2 regions of the Clostridium sp. AF32-12BH genome follow, and region 2 is predicted to be linked to the other one. Evidence: predicted binding sites of a transcription regulator. Region 2 holds the regulator's gene; the other holds the start of a gene.
What was found. Region 2 encodes NrdR, which represses ribonucleotide reductase genes. Its sites were predicted from a motif close to CACNANATNTNGTG; they were not measured.
Positions count from the first base shown of each region.

Region 1: the regulator NrdR is predicted to act here: its motif matches at 6,494-6,507, upstream of nrdD (anaerobic ribonucleoside-triphosphate reductase).

Region 1 covers NZ_QUEH01000001.1:174,485-184,690, forward strand. The annotation lists gene DWZ40_RS00920 (glycosyltransferase) at 1-1,716, opposite strand, end outside; gene DWZ40_RS00925 (ABC transporter ATP-binding protein) at 1,828-3,288, opposite strand; partial or broken gene DWZ40_RS00930 (ATP-binding cassette domain-containing protein) at 3,707-4,171, shown strand; gene nrdD (anaerobic ribonucleoside-triphosphate reductase) at 4,284-6,473, opposite strand; gene DWZ40_RS00940 (D-alanyl-D-alanine carboxypeptidase family protein) at 6,854-8,233, shown strand; gene DWZ40_RS00945 (S8 family peptidase) at 8,340-9,923, opposite strand.
Region 2 covers NZ_QUEH01000014.1:70,082-80,287, reverse strand. The annotation lists gene DWZ40_RS14010 (methionine ABC transporter permease) at 1-21, shown strand, start outside; gene DWZ40_RS14005 (MetQ/NlpA family ABC transporter substrate-binding protein) at 186-1,103, shown strand; partial or broken gene DWZ40_RS14000 (PRC-barrel domain-containing protein) at 1,269-1,505, shown strand; gene DWZ40_RS13995 (MBL fold metallo-hydrolase) at 1,747-2,631, shown strand; gene nrdR (transcriptional regulator NrdR) at 2,700-3,161, shown strand; gene DWZ40_RS13985 (YqeG family HAD IIIA-type phosphatase) at 3,179-3,685, shown strand; gene DWZ40_RS13980 (chromate transporter) at 3,762-4,346, opposite strand; gene DWZ40_RS13975 (chromate transporter) at 4,343-4,975, opposite strand; gene DWZ40_RS13970 (LysR family transcriptional regulator) at 5,173-6,102, shown strand; gene DWZ40_RS13965 (helix-turn-helix domain-containing protein) at 6,129-7,181, opposite strand; gene DWZ40_RS13960 (M20/M25/M40 family metallo-hydrolase) at 7,399-8,472, shown strand; gene DWZ40_RS13955 (YfcC family protein) at 8,500-9,897, shown strand; gene DWZ40_RS13950 (amidohydrolase) at 10,005-10,206, shown strand, end outside.

The sequences.
Region 1 (10,206 bases), on a different contig from region 2:
CTTCATCTGCTCAATGCGCTCCCTTGCCCGCGCAAGGTCACTCTCCGTCTGGCGGATGTCACGCACGGTACGGGAATAAACCATGTAATTGCCCAGGTACAGCTGCTGGTTCTCACCGTGCACATAATTCTGGAAGTTTACCTCCATCTTCCGGTATACTTCTGCCATCTCCGGCGTGATACCGAACGAATCCAGGATCTGCTCTAAGGTCAGCTGTTTTAACACACTGCTGTACTGCTCATGAAAATAGTACAGAATGCGGTATTTCACAAAATGCTCCGGAACCGGGAATAAGAACACCCACTCGTAGTCCAGACAGTAGATGCCCTCCCGCGTCAGCAGCATATTTTCAAACAAGGCATCGATGTTGGAAACCTCGCAGGCGGTATCGGAAAGCAGCAGATTCTGCTCCTCCTCCGTTAAGTCCGCGCCAAACACCTCATCGAACTCTGCGGTTCTGGTAAACGCACTGCGGCACTCCGGGCTGATGTCGTAGATCTGGTTCATGACGATCTGCAGCACATCCAGCGGAAGCTGTCCGCCCTCTAACTGCTCACCCAGCTTCTCCGCACAGGTCTGCCCCACAAGATACGGGAAATAAACCGAATTGCGGTGCTCGGCAAACTTTGGCTCCGTTACCTTTAAGATCCGGTGCTGCTTCGTCAGCTTTTCATATTTTTCTTTGAAAGAAGCGATGTGGGCGCTGCCATCCAGGCTTAAAGCAGCTTTTTCCACGTAGCGCTCTTTTTTGACCGGTGCTGCTGCACTGCTGTTTCCAGCCGCTGCACCAGATGTTTCCGACATTCCTGCTGCATTTCGCTCGCAGATACAGGTCTTGATCTGGAATTTTTCTCTTCTTGTCTTGTTATATTTGATAAAAATCCGCTCATCATCCTTGTGAAGCTGCTTTGGATCTGCGCTCCAGAACACCAGATAAGCGTTTGCATATAAGTCGAACAGCCCTGCCTCGCAGACCGTGTCAAACTTCTCGCCCATCTCCATCATGTGATATGGCGGGTAATCGTACGCCGGGGTTACCCGGGTCAGATCGCCCTTCTTCGGCAGATACGCGTCGGAATAAATGCTCACCGGAGTCTTATAGTCCGGCATCGGATAATAAAACTTCAGGGCACCGCTTTCCTCTGCCATGCTCTGTGTCTCTTTTTCGCCGCAGAGAAGCTCCGTTAACTGGCGCTTCGTCAGGGCATTCTCCTCCTCGGAAGTTCCAGCAAAATACTTCATGCCAAGCGCATTGGCTGCTGCCACGATCAGAATGCCGGTCGGCTTCAGCAGCGATTTTGCCGCACGGATATGCTCCTCATACGGTGCTGCCAGTGTTCCGGCAAAAATCACATAGTCGTACTTTTTCCCCTCGGCGCAGGCTTCCCCTGCAAAGCCCATCAGGCTGTCCTTGCAATAATAAATGTTTGTTGCACCCGGATAACGCTGTCTTACCGTCTCCAGCGCAGACTCCGTCTCATCCAGCACAGTGACCTGCTTCACGCTGGTGCGCAGCAGTCCGGTCAGCGCACCGTAATCGGCACCAACCTGCAGCACCTCTGCATCCGGCTCAAACTCATACCACTCAAGCAGGAGCTCCCGCTGGGAAGAGAGGGCATACAGAAGGTCCAACCGGTGGTTGTCCTGTAAGATGGAGCGGATATCCCCGCGGTGCTCCGAAAGGAGCGCCTGTATCTCATCATCAATCTTTCTCATGCTCTAAAAACCTCTTTCTTATGTTCACGTTCCGTATTCTGCCAGCTGCAATGTGCGATTCCGTTCTTGTTTTCCCACATTTCTGGCCTGTTTTTTTGGCTCACGCAATTTCTAACTGTTACTGTTCTGTGTTTCCGTTTCCGCCGGTTTCAGCACAGCCTCCACCTCAGATTCCATATCGTACACACCCACGGTATTCTTATTCGAGATAACCGTAATGTTCGCTACATCGTACAGCCGGTGATACACCGTATGCTCGCCCTGCTCAAAGCCGGTGCAGCTCATGGAAAGCAGATATTCACCGCCCTGGAGCGTCATCTTCTGGCGGAAATTCACCTCGTACTCATCGCCGTTCTTCACCGGACGGATCTCGGCACCCTCAAACATCGTGTTGGTTCCGGTTAAGTCCGCACCCTTTTTATCTTTGATCGTGTAAGTAAAGATTGGTGACTGGATGCTGTCATGGAAACGGATCTTTTCCTTGATTGTGAAATACTCACCCTTTAACAACAGATTCGTCAAGTTGCCACGTTCATCGAACATGCCAAGGTCGTAGATCTCGGCCTTGCCGTTTCCGTACTCGGTGCGGTTCGGGTTGATGGTCAGCTTATCTTTCATGAGACCGCTGTGCTTTTTATGCGCATGGCCTGCTGCGCCGTCCTGACCCTTTGCCGTTCCTGCTGCATTTTCGCTGGTATCTGCGCCAGCTCCTGCGGATCCGTCTGCTTTTTCACCAGACGCGCTCTTCGCACCGGCTCCTGCCGCGTTAGAGTCCATCCCGCCGGAAAAATCATTCATCTCCAGCAGTTCTTCTTCCAGATCATCCATCTGGTTTGCCAGGATCTTCTTATATAAATCCACCATCTTGCCCGGCGCGCCTTCGGCTACATAGTGTCCCTTATTTAAGAGCACAACCCGGTCACAGTATTTGATGACACTGCCCATATCGTGGGTAACCATAAGAATGGTCGTGCCGTTTTTGCGGATTTCCTCCATGCGGCGGTAACACTTGGACTGGAAGAAGACATCTCCCACGGAAAGTGCCTCATCGACAATGAGGATTTCCGGCTCCACGTTGATCGACAGCGCAAAAGCCAGCCGCACAAACATACCGCTGGAATAGGTTTTTACCGGCTGGTAAACGAAATCTCCGATATCCGCAAACTCCAGGATATCCGGCAGTTTTTCATCCATCTGCTTCTTGGAAAAGCCCATCATGGTTCCATTCATGTAGATGTTCTCAATGCCGGTGTAGTCCATATTAAAACCGGCTCCCAGCTCTAACAGCGCTGAGATGACTCCGCTCACCCGGACCTGACCGCTCGTCGGCGTTAGGACTCCGGTAATGATCTTTAAGATCGTCGATTTTCCGGAACCATTGGTTCCGATGATGCCCACCGTCTCGCCCTTTTTTACGTTAAACGAAATATCGCTCAACGCGAAAAAGTCCCGGTGGTAATTTTTATGGGTTAAGCTGAGCGACTCCTTTAACCGGTCGATCGGTTTGTCGTACAGCTTATATATCTTGCTCACGTCCTGTACCTGGATCGCGTATTCATTGTTTGAAGACATGGGATTCCTTTCATTTGCAAAGTTCCAGGGCAGTCACAGACATCTTTTCATACGATTGCTTCTTGCACAGCCAACACATTGATACGATGCGCAAAACCGCCCAAAAAGAATCCTGCTTTGCAGGATTCTGCCGCCCCTGTGGCCCTGCAAGCCGCAATACGGGTAATTTACCACGACAGTATACCATTAATTTTCCTCAGGTGCAAGGCACGTACGCCTGAGCGCAGTAAATTTCATAAAATCCTTAGAATTTCGCAAGATTGCAAAACTATGCAGAATGATTGACTTTGCAGCCTTTCCGCCTTAAAATAGTTGTAGATACAACTATTCACAGCAAAGGAGACAGCCAGATGAAGCGCATCTTACCTTATCTGAGACCATACGTGCCGCGTATGAGCCTTGGATTCGCCATCAAATCTGGCTTTTCACCGGAACCATTAAGGAAAATATTGCCTATGGCTGTCCGGATGCCACGCAGGAAGAGATCGAGGCAGCTGCCAAAGCAGCCCACATCCACAGCTTCATCACCTCACTCCCGCAGGGTTATGATACCCTGCTGACCGAATCCGGCATCAACATTTCCCAGGGACAGAAACAGCTGATGACCATTGCGCGCGCCATGCTCTTAAGATCCCAGATGCTGATCCTCGATGAAGCAACCAGCAATGTTGATACGCGTACAGAAATCCAGATCCAGTCTGCGATGCGAAAACTGATGGCCGGAAAAACCTGTTTCGTCATCGCGCACCGCCTTTCCACGATCCAGAACGCTGACAACATCCTGGTTGTAAAAGACGGAGATATCATCGAGCAGGGCACCCATGCACAGCTGCTGGCGAAAAACGGATTCTATGCACAGCTGTTTTACTCGCAGTTTGCATAAGTTTTCTCACAATCATAAAATCCATATATTTTACCCAAAAAGGGGGTCTGACAGATATCAGATCCCCCTTTTCTATGAACAATTGTTCATTTACCATATACAATTCAGATTTTTACAGATGCAGTACCCGGTCACGGATCTCCTGGGTACGTCCCTGGTTCCAGAACTGGGTTCCAATGTAACCACAGGTGCGGCGTGCCACAGACATCTTGTCCTGGTCACGGTTTCCGCAGTTCGGGCACTCCCAGACTAACTTGCCGGATTCGTCTTCGACAATCTTAATCTCACCGTCGTAGCCGCAGCACTCGCAGTAGTCGCTCTTGGTATTCAGCTCTGCGTACATGATGTTCTCGTAGATGAACTTCATGACAGAGAGAACGGCCGGGATATTCTGCTGCATGTTCGGTACCTCTACATAGCTGATTGCTCCGCCCGGAGACAGCTTCTGGAACTCAGACTCGAATTTCAATTTACTGAACGCGTCAATCTCCTCGCTTACATGCACATGATAGCTGTTGGTGATGTAGTTCTTATCGGTAACACCCGGAATGATGCCGAAACGCTTCTGCAGGCATTTTGCGAACTTGTAGGTGGTAGACTCCATCGGCGTTCCGTATACGGAATAGCTGATGTTCTCTGCCTCTCTCCACTCCTTGCACTTGTCGTTCATCTTCTGCATGACAGCCAGAGCGAACGGTTTTGCAGCCGGATCGGTATGCGGCTTTCCAGTCATGCGCACGCACATCTCGTGGAGACCGCAGTAACCAAGAGAAATGGTGGAGTAACCATTAAACAGGAGTTTGTCAATGGTCTCGCCCTTTTTCAGTCTTGCCAGAGCACCATTCTGCCAGAGGATCGGCGCTACATCGGAAATCGTTCCAAGCAGACGCTCATGACGGCAGCGCAGCGCGCGGTGGCAGAGTTCCAGGCGCTCTTCAAAGATCTCCCAGAAACGGTCCATATCGCCCTCAGAGGAACATGCTACATCCACCAGGTTGATGGTTACAACCCCCTGGTTGAAACGTCCATAGAACTTATGGCTTCCATCCGGATTTCTCTGGGAATCCTCGACCGTCAGGAAAGAACGGCAGCCCATGCACGGGTAAACGTTTCCATTTTTCATCTCTTTCATGATCTTTGCGGAGATGTAGTCCGGAACCATGCGCTTTGCAGTACATTTTGCAGCAAGTTCAGTCAGATGCCAGTACTTGGAATCCTCCGTAATGTTGTCCTCGTCCAGAACATAGATCAGCTTCGGGAATGCCGGAGTGATCCAGACACCTTTTTCATTCTTAACACCCTGCATTCTCTGGATCATGACTTCCTCGATGATCATGGCAAGATCGTCACGGGTACGGCCTTCCGGTACCTCGTCCAGATACATGAACATGGTTACGAACGGAGCCTGTCCGTTACAGGTCATCAGGGTGATGAGCTGGTACTGGATTGTCTGGATACCGCTCTTGATCTCATCGCGCAGTCTGCGCTCTACCACACGGTCGATGATCGCATCGTCCAGGGATTCTCCGCACTCCTTGCGCTCCTCAATGACATTCTTGCGCAGTTTCTGACGGCTGATGTCCACAAACGGAGCCAGATGCGCCAGAGAGAAGGACTGTCCGCCATACTGGTTGCTGGCTACCTGAGCCACGATCTGGGTGGTAACGTTGCAGGCCGTGAAAAAGCTGTGCGGCTTCTCGATCATGGTCTCGCTGATGACGGTGCCGTTCTGGAGCATATCTTCCAGATTGATCAGGTCACAGTTGTGTTCTTTCTGTGCGAAATAATCGGTGTCGTGGAAGTGGATGATGCCCGCCTCATGAGCGCGCACAATCTCCTCCGGGAGCAGAACACGGCGGCTTAAATCCTTGCTGACCTCACCAGCCATGTAGTCACGCTGGGTGGAATTGATCACCGGGTTCTTGTTGGAGTTTTCCTGTTTTACTTCCTCGTTCAGGTGCTCGATCAGTGCCAGGATGCCATTATCCGTCGTATTCGATTTTCTGGTCAGTTCTCTCTTGTAACGGTAACGCACATACTTCTGTGCTACCTCGTAACCCCGCATCTCCATGATGCCGGTCTCTACCATATCCTGAATATCTTCTACGTTTACCGCATGCGTAGCCTCTTCCACCTGTTTTGCGATCATATCTGCCACTGCGTTGATCTGATACTCATTCAGCTGATGAAGATGATCGACGCTGGCATTCGCCTTGGTGATCGCGTTCACAATCTTAGAGACATCAAAAGAAACCTCTTTGCCGTTTCTCTTGATCACATTTGTCTTAACATCCGTAGTCATGCCCAAACCCCTCTCGTATATACTATATCTTGTATTTTATTGCGTTATAAACAACTATATGTCGTAGCAGAATTTATGATACTACAAATATGGGGAAAATGGAAGTGGCAATTTCACGAATATTTCATGGAATATTTGGTTGAATATTTATTTTACATAAGGTATGATTAGACAGGTCCGTTTTGCCAAAATGCGGGAAACACCGCAGAGTTCCTTGCTTTTGAACTCAAACCGCAAACGGAAAAAGAACACAGGAGGTTCGCACATTGCTGAATAAATGGAAACAAAAGATAACAAAATTTGTATGTTTTGCCCTAACATGCCAGTTGTTCATTCTGACAGCCTGGGCTAAACCCGACTGGCCTTCTGATACCGGCATTATGGCAGAGGCCGGAATTGTCATGGATATGGATTCCGGTGCCATTTTATACGGACAGAATATCCACCTGGCTTATCCGCCAGCCAGCATCACCAAGATTCTGACAGCACTCATCGTCCTGGAAAATTGCAATCTGGATGATACTGTAACATTTTCTACGACCGCTGTCAACCAGGTGGAAGCAGACAGCGGAAATAAAATCAGCGTCGTAGCCGGAGACCAGCTCTCCGTGGAAGACTGTCTCTACTCCATGCTTTTGGTATCCTGCAACCAGGCAGCCAATGCCCTGGCAGAGCACACGGCAGGCAGCATTCCCGCCTTTGTGGACATGATGAACGAAAAACTGGTAGAACTGGGATGCCAGGAAAGCCATTTTGAAAATCCATCCGGTTTAAACGGAGATAATCAGTATGTTTCCGCTTACGATATGGCCCTGATCGCGCAGGCCGCATACGACAATGAGACCATGGTAGAGATCAGCTCTGCCACGACACATAAGATCGCACCGACCACCCAGAATCCGGACGGTTTCACCATCCGCGGCGAACACCGTCTCTGTGTCACCGAAGATCAGAGCAGTCCCTACTACTATCCGGAAGCAATCGCCGGAAAAACAGGTTATCTGATCAAAGCCGGAAACACCCTGGTCACCTACGCAGTCAAGGATAACCGCCGTCTGGTCTCTGTCATCTTAAAAGGACAGCCGCGTCAGTACTTCGTAGATGGAAAAGCACTCCTGGAGTTCGGCTTCCGTTCCTTCCAGAACTACACCGTAGCCGACTACGAAAGCCGCTACGTCACCGGAAACGAAACCATCAACCTGGACAAGGGTTCTTTCCTGGCTTCCGATCTGATGATCGACCCGGACAGCGTCATCACCCTTCCAAACGGTGCTTCTTTCGAGGATGCCGACATTTCCCTTGGCGCACTGCCGGAAGTCAGCCCGGACAATGCCGTGGCCCTGCTCACCTACACCTACAATGACCGGGTGATCGGAACGGCCTATCTGCTTGCCAAAGACGGTGTCACCATCGATAACGGCGACAGCAGCACCGATTCTTCATCTGCAGCCGGAAATGGCAGTACCAACACTGCTGATTCTGCAGATGACGCAGGCAGTTCCCTGGCTACCAGCTCCGGTGCATCCGATTCACAGCGCACCCACGGAAACTTTTCCATCGTCGGCGTACTGGTCACGATTCTGATCGTGCTCCTCGTCCTTGCCGTGATCGGAATCGCAGGCTGGATCGTCTACTCCAGAAAGCAGGAAGCAAAAGCCCTCGCCGAGCGTCGTGAACGCAGAAGACAGAGACTGCAGCGTTCCGGTGATGAGGAAGAGTTTGAGCGGCTGCTGGAAGAATACAAAAATAAGAAGAAATAAACAATATTGCACAGTAAATCAAAGGGGCGAAAGTTCCCGCAGCCGCCATGTATGGCGGCTGTGGAAACTTTCGCCCCTCGTTCGTTACTGTGCAATATTGTTTCATTTACTGTCCCAGCCGGATTGGCTCTCCGCCTCCGGCCGTAATGGTTTTTGACGTGGTTGTCTGGGATTCTGTCTGGGCTGCATCTCCGGAGTTTTGTGTTTCCTGTCCGGATTGTGCGCTTTCTGGATTTTCAGTATTTCCTGCAGCCGCTGAGACATCGGCTCCGGTGTTATCGGTGCTGCCGCTGTTTCCTGCATCCACGCTTTCTGTCGTATTCTCTGCTGTACTTTCAGCCGTGTTTTCTGTCGTTCTTCCGTAATTCAGGGCCGCGTACACATCCAGCATGCCGTTGCTGCTGAGTTTGCCTTCCAATGGCGGGATCTTGCGGGCGGTTTCTAACAGGACTTTACGGATATCGGAAAGCTGCAGGTCGGTGCGGTAGGAATACAGGAATGCAGCCGCACCGGTTACCATCGGTGCAGACATGGAGGTGCCGGTCATAAAGCCGTATCCGCTGTTTGCAATGGTGCTGACGATATAAGTGCCGGGTGCTGCGATATCTACGCTCTTAGCGCCATAATTGGAGCTCTCAGCCAGGTTTCCGTCGAACATCAGGTTCGCAACGGATATCGCATTATCTAAGTCAAAGGAAGACGGATAATCCGGTTTCTGATCCGTATCCTCTCCGATTCCTTTCGCGTCTCCGTTTCCGGCTGATACCACAAACAGCATCTTCGATTCGCGCATGACCTTTTCCAGTTCCGGATAATATTCGGTCGTTCCAAAACTGAGGTTGCAGATGGAGGCACCGTTTGCTTCCGCGTAGCGGATGGCTTCGATGATTGCCTTTTCCTCACCCACGCCGTACTGGGTTCCCAGCGCTTTTAGAGACATGATCTTGACATACTTGTTATCCGCGATTCCAGCAATGCCGCCATTTCCACGGGTCGCGGCAATGGTTCCTGCCGCATGGGTTCCGTGATCGTCCTCGCTGCCCTTGCAGAGTTCATTGTTTCCATCAAAGAAATTCCAGCCGTGCACATCGTCGATATAGCCGTTGCCGTCATTATCGATGCCATCTCCCGGAATTTCGTCTTCGTTGGTCCAAATGGCATCTTTCAGATCCGGATGATTGATGTCGATTCCGGTGTCAATGACCGCAACTACCACCTGACGATGTTCCTCTGTGCTTGCATCATAAAGGTTCCATGCAGGAAGAACATCGATATCTACTCCTTTTCTGGCACGGATTTCTTTGATCCGGTAAGCATCCGGACCAGCCACCGGTGCCGGCATTCCCAGATAGTTTGCCAGGTCAATGAATGTGGCAAGCTTCGGATTACTGTCCTTGAAGCGGTTGATAATCTCGCTGTACTGAAGTTCCGCATCATTTTTCAGACCCCACTGGTACCTGGAATAGCTGTCGGAAGAAGACAGATTGGTTACGCCCGGACCGTAGACATCTGTAGAAAATGTATATCGCTCCGCATCGTAGGCTGACGTTTCCTGTGTCCGATCTGACGTAGTTTCTGTCTGCCCCGTAACCCTTCCGGGTATCCCCGGTCTTTCCGGCTGGTATGCTGCCAGACTGGCGCCGCAAAGGCATAGTGCCAGACCGGAAACTAATTTTCGTTTATAGTTCATTCATTTACTCCTTGTTCTGCTACCCATTTTATGTTATCCACTTGCTGTGTTATCCATGAATCACTTCTATGTGATAATGCCTAATCTTACATTTATAATACAGTTTCTGATTATAACATAAGTTACCAGTTCTTACTTTGAAAAATGTGTGAATTTTCCTTACGTTTTTACCCGTGATAGTAGCGTCCTTGCTGATGCTGTTCTGATTGCAGTTCCAATACACATCTGCCGGACCTGTCCATGACATTTGGCAGGTGCCAGATAAAGTTTTTCAGGTGCCAGA
Region 2 (10,206 bases):
AGTGACAAACGGATCCGTTAAGAAATGGAACGCATCGGAATCGGATGCGAAAACTGGAAAAATCCGGCAGAACAGAAAATTGTTCTGGCAGACCGGAAATGACAGGCATGGATTTAGCAGCCGCAGGACGGCTGTCGGCCAAAGGCCATATAAATCAAAATTATTCATTGAGGAGGATCAGTATTATGAAAAAGAACATTGGTGTAATTGCAGCAGCATTTTTAGCAGCAGCAGCCCTGAGCGCATGCGGCGGCAGCAAACCGGCTGAGACGACTGCAGCAGAGACAAAGGCAGAGGCAGCTGAGACGACTGCAGCGGAGAGCAGCGCAGAGGCAGAGAGCAGCGAAGCAGAAGCAAAGACGGACGATTTAAAGGAACTGACGGTAGGTGCGAGCCCGGCTCCTCACGCAGAGATCCTGGAGGCTGCAAGAGAAGAACTGGCAAAGAAAGGGTATGATTTAAAAATCGTTGAGTATACCGATTATGTTCAGCCGAACCTGGCACTGGATGCTGGCGATCTGGATGCAAACTACTTCCAGCATCTTCCGTATCTGGAACAGTTCAATGAGGAGAGAGGAACCAAGTTAGTCAGCGCAGGTAAGATCCACTACGAGCCATTTGGCATTTACGCAGGCAAGACCGCATCCTTAGACGAGTTGGCAGATGGCGCAAAGGTTGCTGTACCAAACGATGCAACCAACGAGGCACGTGCACTGCTTCTTCTGGAAGCACAGGGTCTGTTAAAGTTAAAAGACGGCGCAGGTTTAAAGGCAACCAAGACCGATATTGTTGAGAATCCGAAGAACCTGGATATCCTGGAGGTTGAGGCAGCACAGGTTCCGCGTTCCCTTCCGGATGTTGACATTGCAGTTATCAACGGGAACTACGCAATCGAGGCTGGTTTAAAGGTATCTGACGCACTGGCTGTTGAGGCTTCTGACTCTGAGGCAGCAACAGCAACTACCTACGGCAACGTGGTAGCAGTGCAGGAGGGCAAGGAAGAGGATGAGAAGACCAAAGCCCTGATGGAGGCACTGACCAGCGACACCGTAAAAGAGTTCATGGAGCAGACCTACGAGGGCGCAGTTGTTCCGTTATTCTAAGAAGCGTGGTAACTGTTCAGTAGGTCTGCGCATTTACTGCGCTGACCGTAAGAAAACATAGGCTGGCAGGCAAGTGACAAACAGAAAAGGATACGCATAGACTACAGTAAGGAATTTTCGGTTCCGGATGTGGGCTATGCGTATTTTTGATTTAAAAAAAAAGAAGTCATCAATATCTGCGACTGCAAAAAACTTGGATTTGTGGGGGATGTAGAGTTTAATCCGGAAAATGGCTGCATTACACATCTGATCGTTCCGGGACCAGGGTGTCTTTGTGGGATTTTCGGACGAGAGAAAGAATATATCATCCCGTTCAAAGATGTTTGTCAGATCGGCGATGATATTATCCTGGTGGAAGTAAAAAAACTGAAAGAGATCGAGAAAGCGTGTAAATGCGACTGAAGGATTGCCGGACATGTATGCATAAACATGTTGCACAAATAGCAATGGTAACAGCGCAACAGCTGGGAATCGGGGTGTTTTATGAATGTTTACAAAAACAGCGGAGCGGGCTATACTGTAAGGAGCAGGGAAGATAACATTTCTGTTTATGCAGCGTGCGTGAACAGCGATCAAATGACTGTTGAAAAGAATGTGCAAGAAAAACATGCAGGAAAACATGTAAAAAACAGGAGGATTTACAATGGAGAAGACGGAAAATTATGGCGTGGTAAGTCTGCGCTGGCTGAACGGACAGTGTTACGAGATCAGACTTTCAAATGGAAAAGTGATCCTGACGGATCCGATGATCAGCGATCCGGTATCGGATGCCCCATGGCTGAAATTTTACAGGATTCCAAAAGAGTACGGAATTACTCCGGAAAGTGTTGAGCGGGTGGACTATCTGATCCTGAATCATACCCATTGCGATCATATTTCCGATGTGGAATATTACATCAAGAAATTTAATCCGATGGTGATCTGTCATGAAGCGGTTGCCTATGAGCTGGCCAAAGCATTTGACATTCCATTTACTTCGGTATATGCGGTTGGCAGTGAGGAAACCCATGAATTTCTGGATTTCAAAATGGAAACACTCCATGGAACACACAATGAGCAGGGAATGAAGTATTCGACGATGGCGAATATTCTGGAAGAAGATTACGGCATTGGCGGACCGGGAACCAGAGAACTGGGACATCTTGGCGGACTGATCCAGCTGAATTTCATTCTCACAACAAAGGAAAATTTCAAAATTGCATTTGTCGGCGGACGTCTGGATGCAATGTGGTCCAGACCGATGATCCGTGCAGTGGCAAAAGCAGAGCCGAATATCATGATCCGCCAGGTATCCGGAAGACTTCCGGAAAACCCGGAACAGATCTATGCCGATGAGATTGAGCAGACAGGTGTAAGACTGATGCTTCCGATGCATCATGAAAAGTATGATATCAGCGAGAAGGAAACACTGGCAAACCTGATCGAGAAGACCAATATCATGCTGCAGGAACGCGGAGTAAATGCCAATATGGTAAATCCGGTGAGAGGCAGATGGTATCAGCTCGGAATCAGTTTTCGTGAGATCTAAAATTACTTGCGTGAAGCTGATAAATGGGTTAAAATACTGACAAAGAACTTCTACAGGAGGAAACTATCTTGAAGTGCCCATTTTGCAGCGCAGCAGATACTAAGGTCATTGATTCCAGACCGGCAGAGGACAACAGCTCGATCCGCCGCCGTCGTCAGTGCGTTGTCTGCGGAAAGCGTTTTACTACATACGAGAAACTGGAAACCATGCCTCTCATGGTCATCAAAAAAGACCAGTCGAGGGAGCCGTATGACCGTTCTAAGATCGAAGCCGGAGTTGTCCATTCCTGCCATAAACGACCGGTATCCATCCAGCAGATCAACCAGATGATCGATGAAATTGAAAACCAGATCTTTACCATGGAGGATCGGGAAGTAGAAACCTCGCAGATCGGCGAGCTTGTCATGCAGAAACTGAAACAGCTGGACGAGGTTGCTTATGTGCGCTTCGCGTCTGTTTACCGGGAGTTCAAGGATGTGAATACCTTTATGGAGGAACTTGGCAAGCTCCTGGAGAATAAACGAAAGTAGGCAGGAAAACAGACGTGATATTAGAACCATTTTATCCGAAAGAATGGGTGGACAGCACCTATGAAATTGACTGGGAAGGCTGGAAAACGCGTGGGAAAAAGGGCGTTATTTTTGATATTGACAACACCCTGGTCCCTCACGGGGCACCGGCAGACAGCAGGGCGATTGCCCTGTTTGAGCGGCTTTATGCGCTTGGGTTTCGGACATGCCTGTTATCGAATAACAAGGAACCGCGTGTGAAATCATTCGCAGACCAGGTTCATTCTCCCTATATTTACAAAGCGGGAAAACCGGGTATAAAAAACTACGACCGTGCCGTGCGTGAGATGGGACTTCGCAAAGAAGAAGTCCTGTTTGTAGGGGACCAGCTTTTTACCGATGTGTATGGTGCCAACCGGGCCGGACTTTATGGAATCCTGGTAAAACCGATCAATCCAAAAGAAGAGATCCAGATCGTTCTAAAGCGGTATCTGGAGGCGGTTGTGCTATTCTTTTATAGACGGAAACAGAAAAAACAGGGATGAGATCCCTGTTTTTTTCTTGTTGCTTTGCATATCGAGAAGGTGCCGGTGGCGCCTCCTCTGCTTTGCAGCTCCTTTTTCATATTACGGGGAAGTATGTCAGAAAAATCTGATAGAGCACTTCCGCGAATCCGCACGAAACCATGACCTTGATCGGATCAATCTTCACCTTGCGCAGAAAGAACAACGCAGTGAAAAAGTAGATCAGATAGCGCAGCTGCAGATTACCGCCGGTGATGGAAATGCTTCCATCGAGGAAAAAGGTCGGGATCAGAATGGTGATTCCGGCAGTCAGGATCATGGCAACTACAGCTGGCCGCAGGGATTCCAGAATTCCTTTCATCAGGCGCAGATTGCGGTATTTTGCGTAAAGCTTCGCAAGGATCGTCACAAAGATGCAGGAAGGAAGAATACAGCCGAGGGTGGCAATCAGGGCACCTGGAATTCCTGCCACCTGGTTGCCGACAAAGGTGGAGGAGTTGACGGCGATAGGACCTGGTGTCATCTCTGCGATGGTGATCAGATTTGTAAAATCATTTAAGGTAAGCCAGTGATATTTATCGATCACCTGGGCCTGAATCAGCGGCATTGCGGCATATCCGCCGCCAAAGCTGAAGGCACCGATCTGCAGAAATGCGAAGAAAAGCTGAAAGTAAATCATCATTCGTTTTCTCCTTTCCCGGCAGACGGAATGTTTTCCCGTCTGACCGTGATCACCGTGCGGACCGCACCGATCAGTGCAGTTACAAGAATGATCAGAATCACGTTGATTTTTAAGATATAGTTGGCAATGAAGGCCGCGATCATGATCAGTGCCAGAGTGAGGGAGCGCAGCTTCAGAACCCCGCCGCCCATGTCGTATACAACGGAGATGATGACAGCGCCGACTCCGGCCCGCATGCCGTTTAGCAGATTTTGAATAAAGAAGCTTTCGCGGAATGCGTTGTAAAACGCTGAGACTGCAGTGATGATGACAAACGGCGGAAGGATCGCACCGAGAATCGAGCAGAGGATTCCGGGCATTCCGGCAAGCTTATACCCGACAACAATGGCACCGTTGACGGCGATCGCACCGGGTGAAGACTGGGCGATCGCGATCAGATCCAGCATTTCCGTTTCATCGATCCAGTGAAGTTCGTCTACAAATTTGGTTTTCAGGAGACTGACAATTACGTATCCGCCGCCAAACGTGAAGGTGCTTAAGTAGAGGGTAGAAAAAAATAATTTTTTCAGAACGGAAGCATTCGACTGTTTTAGGGAGGCTTCCTGCGTAGGATTGTTGTGATGTTCCATAGAGATAGATTACCATTCCTTTCGTTTCCATATATAATTCGGAGTAGTTTTGCTGTTCCTGATATACTATAGCACTGGACGGATTATATGAAAAATAATATAATTATATAACAATGATAATAAAAACAATATGATCTGCCTTTGATACAAGGAAAGAGAGGAAGAAAGGGAGGCATAGTATCATGACAATCCGGCATATGAGGATTTTTCGGGCGGTGATCGAGAATGAAAACAATCTGACGAGGGCAGCGCGTCAGATTTATATGGCACAGCCTGCTGTGACGCTGGCAATCCAGGAACTGGAAGAATATTATGGTGTGAATCTCTTCGACCGGTTGGGAAAAAGGCTGTATCTGACAGAGGCAGGAAAGCAGTTTCAGGATTATGTGATCCGTATTCTTGGTCTGTTTGATGATATGGAAGAAGGCATGCGCAGTTGGGGAAGCAAAGGCATGCTGCGTATTGGAAGCAGTGTGACAATTGGTTCCCAGTTTCTGCCAGGGTATGTGGAAAGTTATGCGCATACGCATCCGGATGTGAATACGCAGGTCTTGATTGGAGCGTCGGATCTGATTGAGAAAAAGATTCTCAGCAATGATCTGGATATTGGATTGGTGGAGAGTCCGGTTCATGAGAAGAATCTGATAGCAGAACAATATATGGAGGACTATCTGGTAGCAGTTGCGCCGGGAAAAGACTGGGAGCGAGGAATGGATGCATCAGGAAACGGGGATTCAGAAAGAATTCAAATGTCAGCAGAAGAGTTTGCACTGCAGCATTTGCTTTTACGTGAACCGGGAAGTGGGACAAGAGAGTCCTTTGATAAGGTGATGGCACAGCATCAGATTTTTGTAAAGCCGTCCTGGGAGGCAACCAGTACGACAGCGCTTGTAAATGCAGTGATTTCCGGACTGGGGATTTCGGTTGTGCCCAGACGAATGGTTGAGATTCCGCTCCGTGATGGGAAAATACGTGAGATCCAGATCGATGGGGTGGAATTTAAGCGGTACTTTTATCTGGTCTATCATCGGGACAAATTGCTTACCACACCAATCCGGGAATTCATGGACGTGTGCAGAAATTATGAAAACAGCCATTCTCAGCCGGAGTACAGCGGACTGTTCTGAATGTGTATAAGACGGTCATGGGAATTTTACGGCTCTTTTTCCTGCAAACAGATATAGCGGATATACGAAGCATAAAGTGCCATCAGATCATACGCATCATTTAAATCTTTCCCGCACAGCTCTTTGATCCGGCGGATCCGGTAAGGGATGCTGTTGCGATGGACATGCAGTTTGGCGCTCAGCTTTTGGATGTCTCCGCTGCACTGAATGTAGGAGACAACCGTTTCTGCTAACTGGGCATTGGAACCTTTTTCTTTCAGAATGGAAAAATCATGCTCCAGCCCTGGTATGTCAGCGTGACTGAGTACCAGGGCAGTTTTCATATAATCATAGTCGTAACACCCAAGGTCAGGAAACAGAAGCTGACCGAGTGAGAGACATTCGCGCGCAAGGGCACAGCCGGCAGAAAGGTTTTTCTGATTTTTGCAGAACGCAGCCGGAAATTTGGAAAGCACGGCAAGGAGTCGGTGAAAACGTTTTTCGTAGCCCGGCTCCTCTTTGATTAAGATCAGCTGCGTATCGGGAGAAAGGGAAACCATGGCATCTTTCTCATCAAGAAGATTTTGGATCATAGGAATGAGCACGGGAAATGTTTCCGATTGCGGCTGAAAAACAAGCATGGTGTGCGGTGACAGAATCTGGAAGCCAAATTCTTCGCCGCGTTTTTGAAATGCTTCACTGTACGGAGGCTGCATATGGAGCCATTCAAACAGAAACTGGTCGCGTTCTTTGGTTTGTGCCTGGACATTTCTGGAATTCAGCAGTTCTTCATACATCAGCTCCACAGCAGAACTTAAGATGGCTGCCTGTCTGAGAGAATCAGAAGCAGCAGAAGGAAGAATCAGCGCACCGATCCGGCTGTTCTGATAGCGCAGCGGTGCGGCGGCACCGGAAAACTGTCCGGGTTCCAGGGAAGAGGCGGGACCATTATGGTTCAGGCACTGGATGGCGAGGAGGTTTAAAGATCCGATCTGATCCGGGCTTGTGGATGCAACAACGCGTCCGCTGGCATCGCAGATCAGCAGTCCGTCAGGCGTGTGCTCTTTCAGTTTTGCGGCGATCTGATTCATGATGGTCATGTCCAAGAAAATCCCTCCTCCTTGTTTTTTTCTATTATAATAAAATAATAGAAAAAAACAAGGGAAATGAGAACGATATTTATGCATTTGCACAAAAATAGAGAAAAAAACTACTGGATTTAACCAATAGTTTTTTCGCTGGTCCGGTGCTAAAATCTTCATATGGCAATGATTGGGAAAGGAGGTATACAAAATCGAAGGAACCGTTGCACGTTTTATGCGATATGCAGACTGCGGAAGTGAAACACATCATGAACGCGCATTCTGCGAGTATATGGAACAGGAACTAAATGCCATGGGAATTGCGTTTGAGCGTCAGCTTCTGGACAGCCAGGTGGTTACGGATGGATGGAATATTCTGGCGAAGATACCAGGGCAGAGTGACAAAAAGCCGCTGCTATTTGTTCTTCATCTGGATACCGTAGCACCAGGCAGTCAGGTGAAATCCTATGTAAAAGATGGGAAAATTTACAGTGCCGGAAACAGTGTCCTGGGGGCAGATGGAAAACTTGCGATTGCCCTGGTTATGGAAGCGTTGGCAGAACTGAAGGAAAAGAAGGAAGCGTTCCGGCCGGTAGAGCTTTTGTTCACGGTATGTCAGGAACTGGGGTCTCATGGGGCAAAGTTTGCGGATTATTCGCATGTGGAAAGTGAAGAAGCACTGATACCAGACCATTATATTACTGGAGAAATATTGCTTTGCACACCGTCCAGACATTTTGTTCATGTAGAACTGATGGGGCAGGGAGCCCATGTCATAAGAAAAAATGAACCTGGCGTGAATGCTTTGGCTGCTGCCGTTGAGATCCTTCATCAGATTCCCATGGGGCAGGTGGACGAAAATCTCCGGATCAATGTATTTGACCTGGTTTCCCTGTCACCGTCCAATGCAGTTCCGGGTCATGCCCGTTTCGACATGGAGATTCGCACATTTGGTTCTGAAAAATGGGAACAGGTTTCCGCGGATATGTTTCGGATCATGGAAGATACCGCAAAAAGAACCGGCTGCCGCTGCAACATCAGCACGGAATGCGATTTCCCGGAGTCTGATTTTTCCGTTAATGAGGATATGCTGAAACGTCTGGAAAACATTTATGCCAGTGTTGGAATTCCCATGAAGCGGACGAGATCGTTTGGGGTCATGGATGCGACCTGCACACAGCAGATTGGGATCCGCAGCATTCCGATCGGACTTTCCATTTATCATTCGCATAGTGCCGGTGAATATGTCGTCATTGAGGAAATGGAGAACATGTTACAGCTGATAAAGCAGATTCTGAAAGAATTCTGACTGCTTTACAGTAGAAAGGGGAAAAACATGAGTAAAGACACAAAAAAAGCATCCCGCACCATGAACCCGTTTATTCCGCTGGTCATCATGGTGATCTTATGTACCATCGTATCGTATTTTGTGAAACCTGGTGCTTACGACCGTGAAACCGTGGATGGCGTGACCCGGGTGCTTGCGGACAGTTACCATGCGGTAGACCGGACGCCGGTATCGATTTTTCAGATGTTCCGTTCGATTCCGGAAGGCATGACAGCAACCGCAAATATGATGTTCTGTATCATGATCATCGGCGGTGTTGTAGAAATCTATAAGCGCACGGATACCGTTGGCGCAGCCATCAACAGCGTGCTGAAGGCATCCGAAAAGCTCAGCAGCCAGGTGATCATCGCGATTGTCATGATCGTCTTCTTTATCCTGGGCGGTATCCTGGGATGGAGCGAACATATCATTCCGTTCGTACCGATCATCATTTCCCTGGCATTATCCCTGGGGTACGATTCTCTGGTTGGTATGGCAATCTCTGGTTTTGCCTGCCTGATCAGTTTTGCTGTAGCACCGTTTAACATGTTTACCGTAGGTGTTTCCCATACCATCGCAGAACTGCCGATGTTCTCCGGATGGGAACTTCGTTTCCCGGCTCTGTTCTGTGTCTGGATCTTAAGCCTGGTCTGGACGATGCGCTATGCGAAAAAAGTAAAGGCGGATCCGTCTAAGAGTCTGGTCAAAAACATTGATACTTCTTCCCTCCGCATTCCGGTAGATCCGAACCTGAAATTTGATGCGCCGAAGAAGGTTTCTGCCCTGGTACTTCTGGTTACGATCCTGGTTACCATCTACGGCATCCTGAACTTAAAGTGGTCTTATACCGAGATGGCAACCGTATTCTTAATGGGTGCCCTGATTGTATGCGTGGTAAACCGCGTTGGAATGAGCGATGGCATCAACATGATCCTGGATGGATGCCGCGGCGCATTTGCCGGTGCCCTGATCATTGGTATTGCAAGATCCGTACAGTGGACCATGACTACCGGCGGTCTGGTAGATCCGCTGGTACACAGCCTTTCCGGTCTGATGAACGGCGCATCTGCTTATGTCAGCGCAGTCGGCATGTTTATCGTGAACTTCTTCATCAATGCATTGATCCCGTCCGGATCCGGTCAGGCAACTGCAGTGATGCCGATCATGGTTCCGCTTGCAGATATGCTTCATATTACCAGACAGACTGCAGTTATGGCATTCCAGTTTGGTGATGGTATCTCCAATACCTTCTGGTTTACCAACGGAACCCTGTTAATTTACCTGTCCCTGGCAAAAGTGCCGTTAAAGAGCTGGTATAAATTTATTCTGCCGTTACAGGGCATGTTCCTGGTAATGCAGCTGGTATTCCTGTACATTGCGGTAGCAATCGGATATGGTCCGTTCTAAAAATAAGAACGGAGTGATGAAAACACCGGCTTACTTCACTGCAGGGCATGCGTGCAGACTGTAGCGAAGTGAGCCGTGTATAAAGTGTGGAGAGGAGCGCGTACTTTATGAACGTAATGGAAGAAGTATTAAAACAGAAAGAGTATACAATCTCCATGCGCCGGATGTTTCACCGTCATCCGGAACTGAGCATGAAGGAGAACGGTACCGCTAAGCGGATCCGTGCAGAACTGGACAAGATGGGAATCCCATACGAAACCGTAGGGGAAACCGGAACCATCGCAACCCTGAAAGGAAAGAAAGACCATC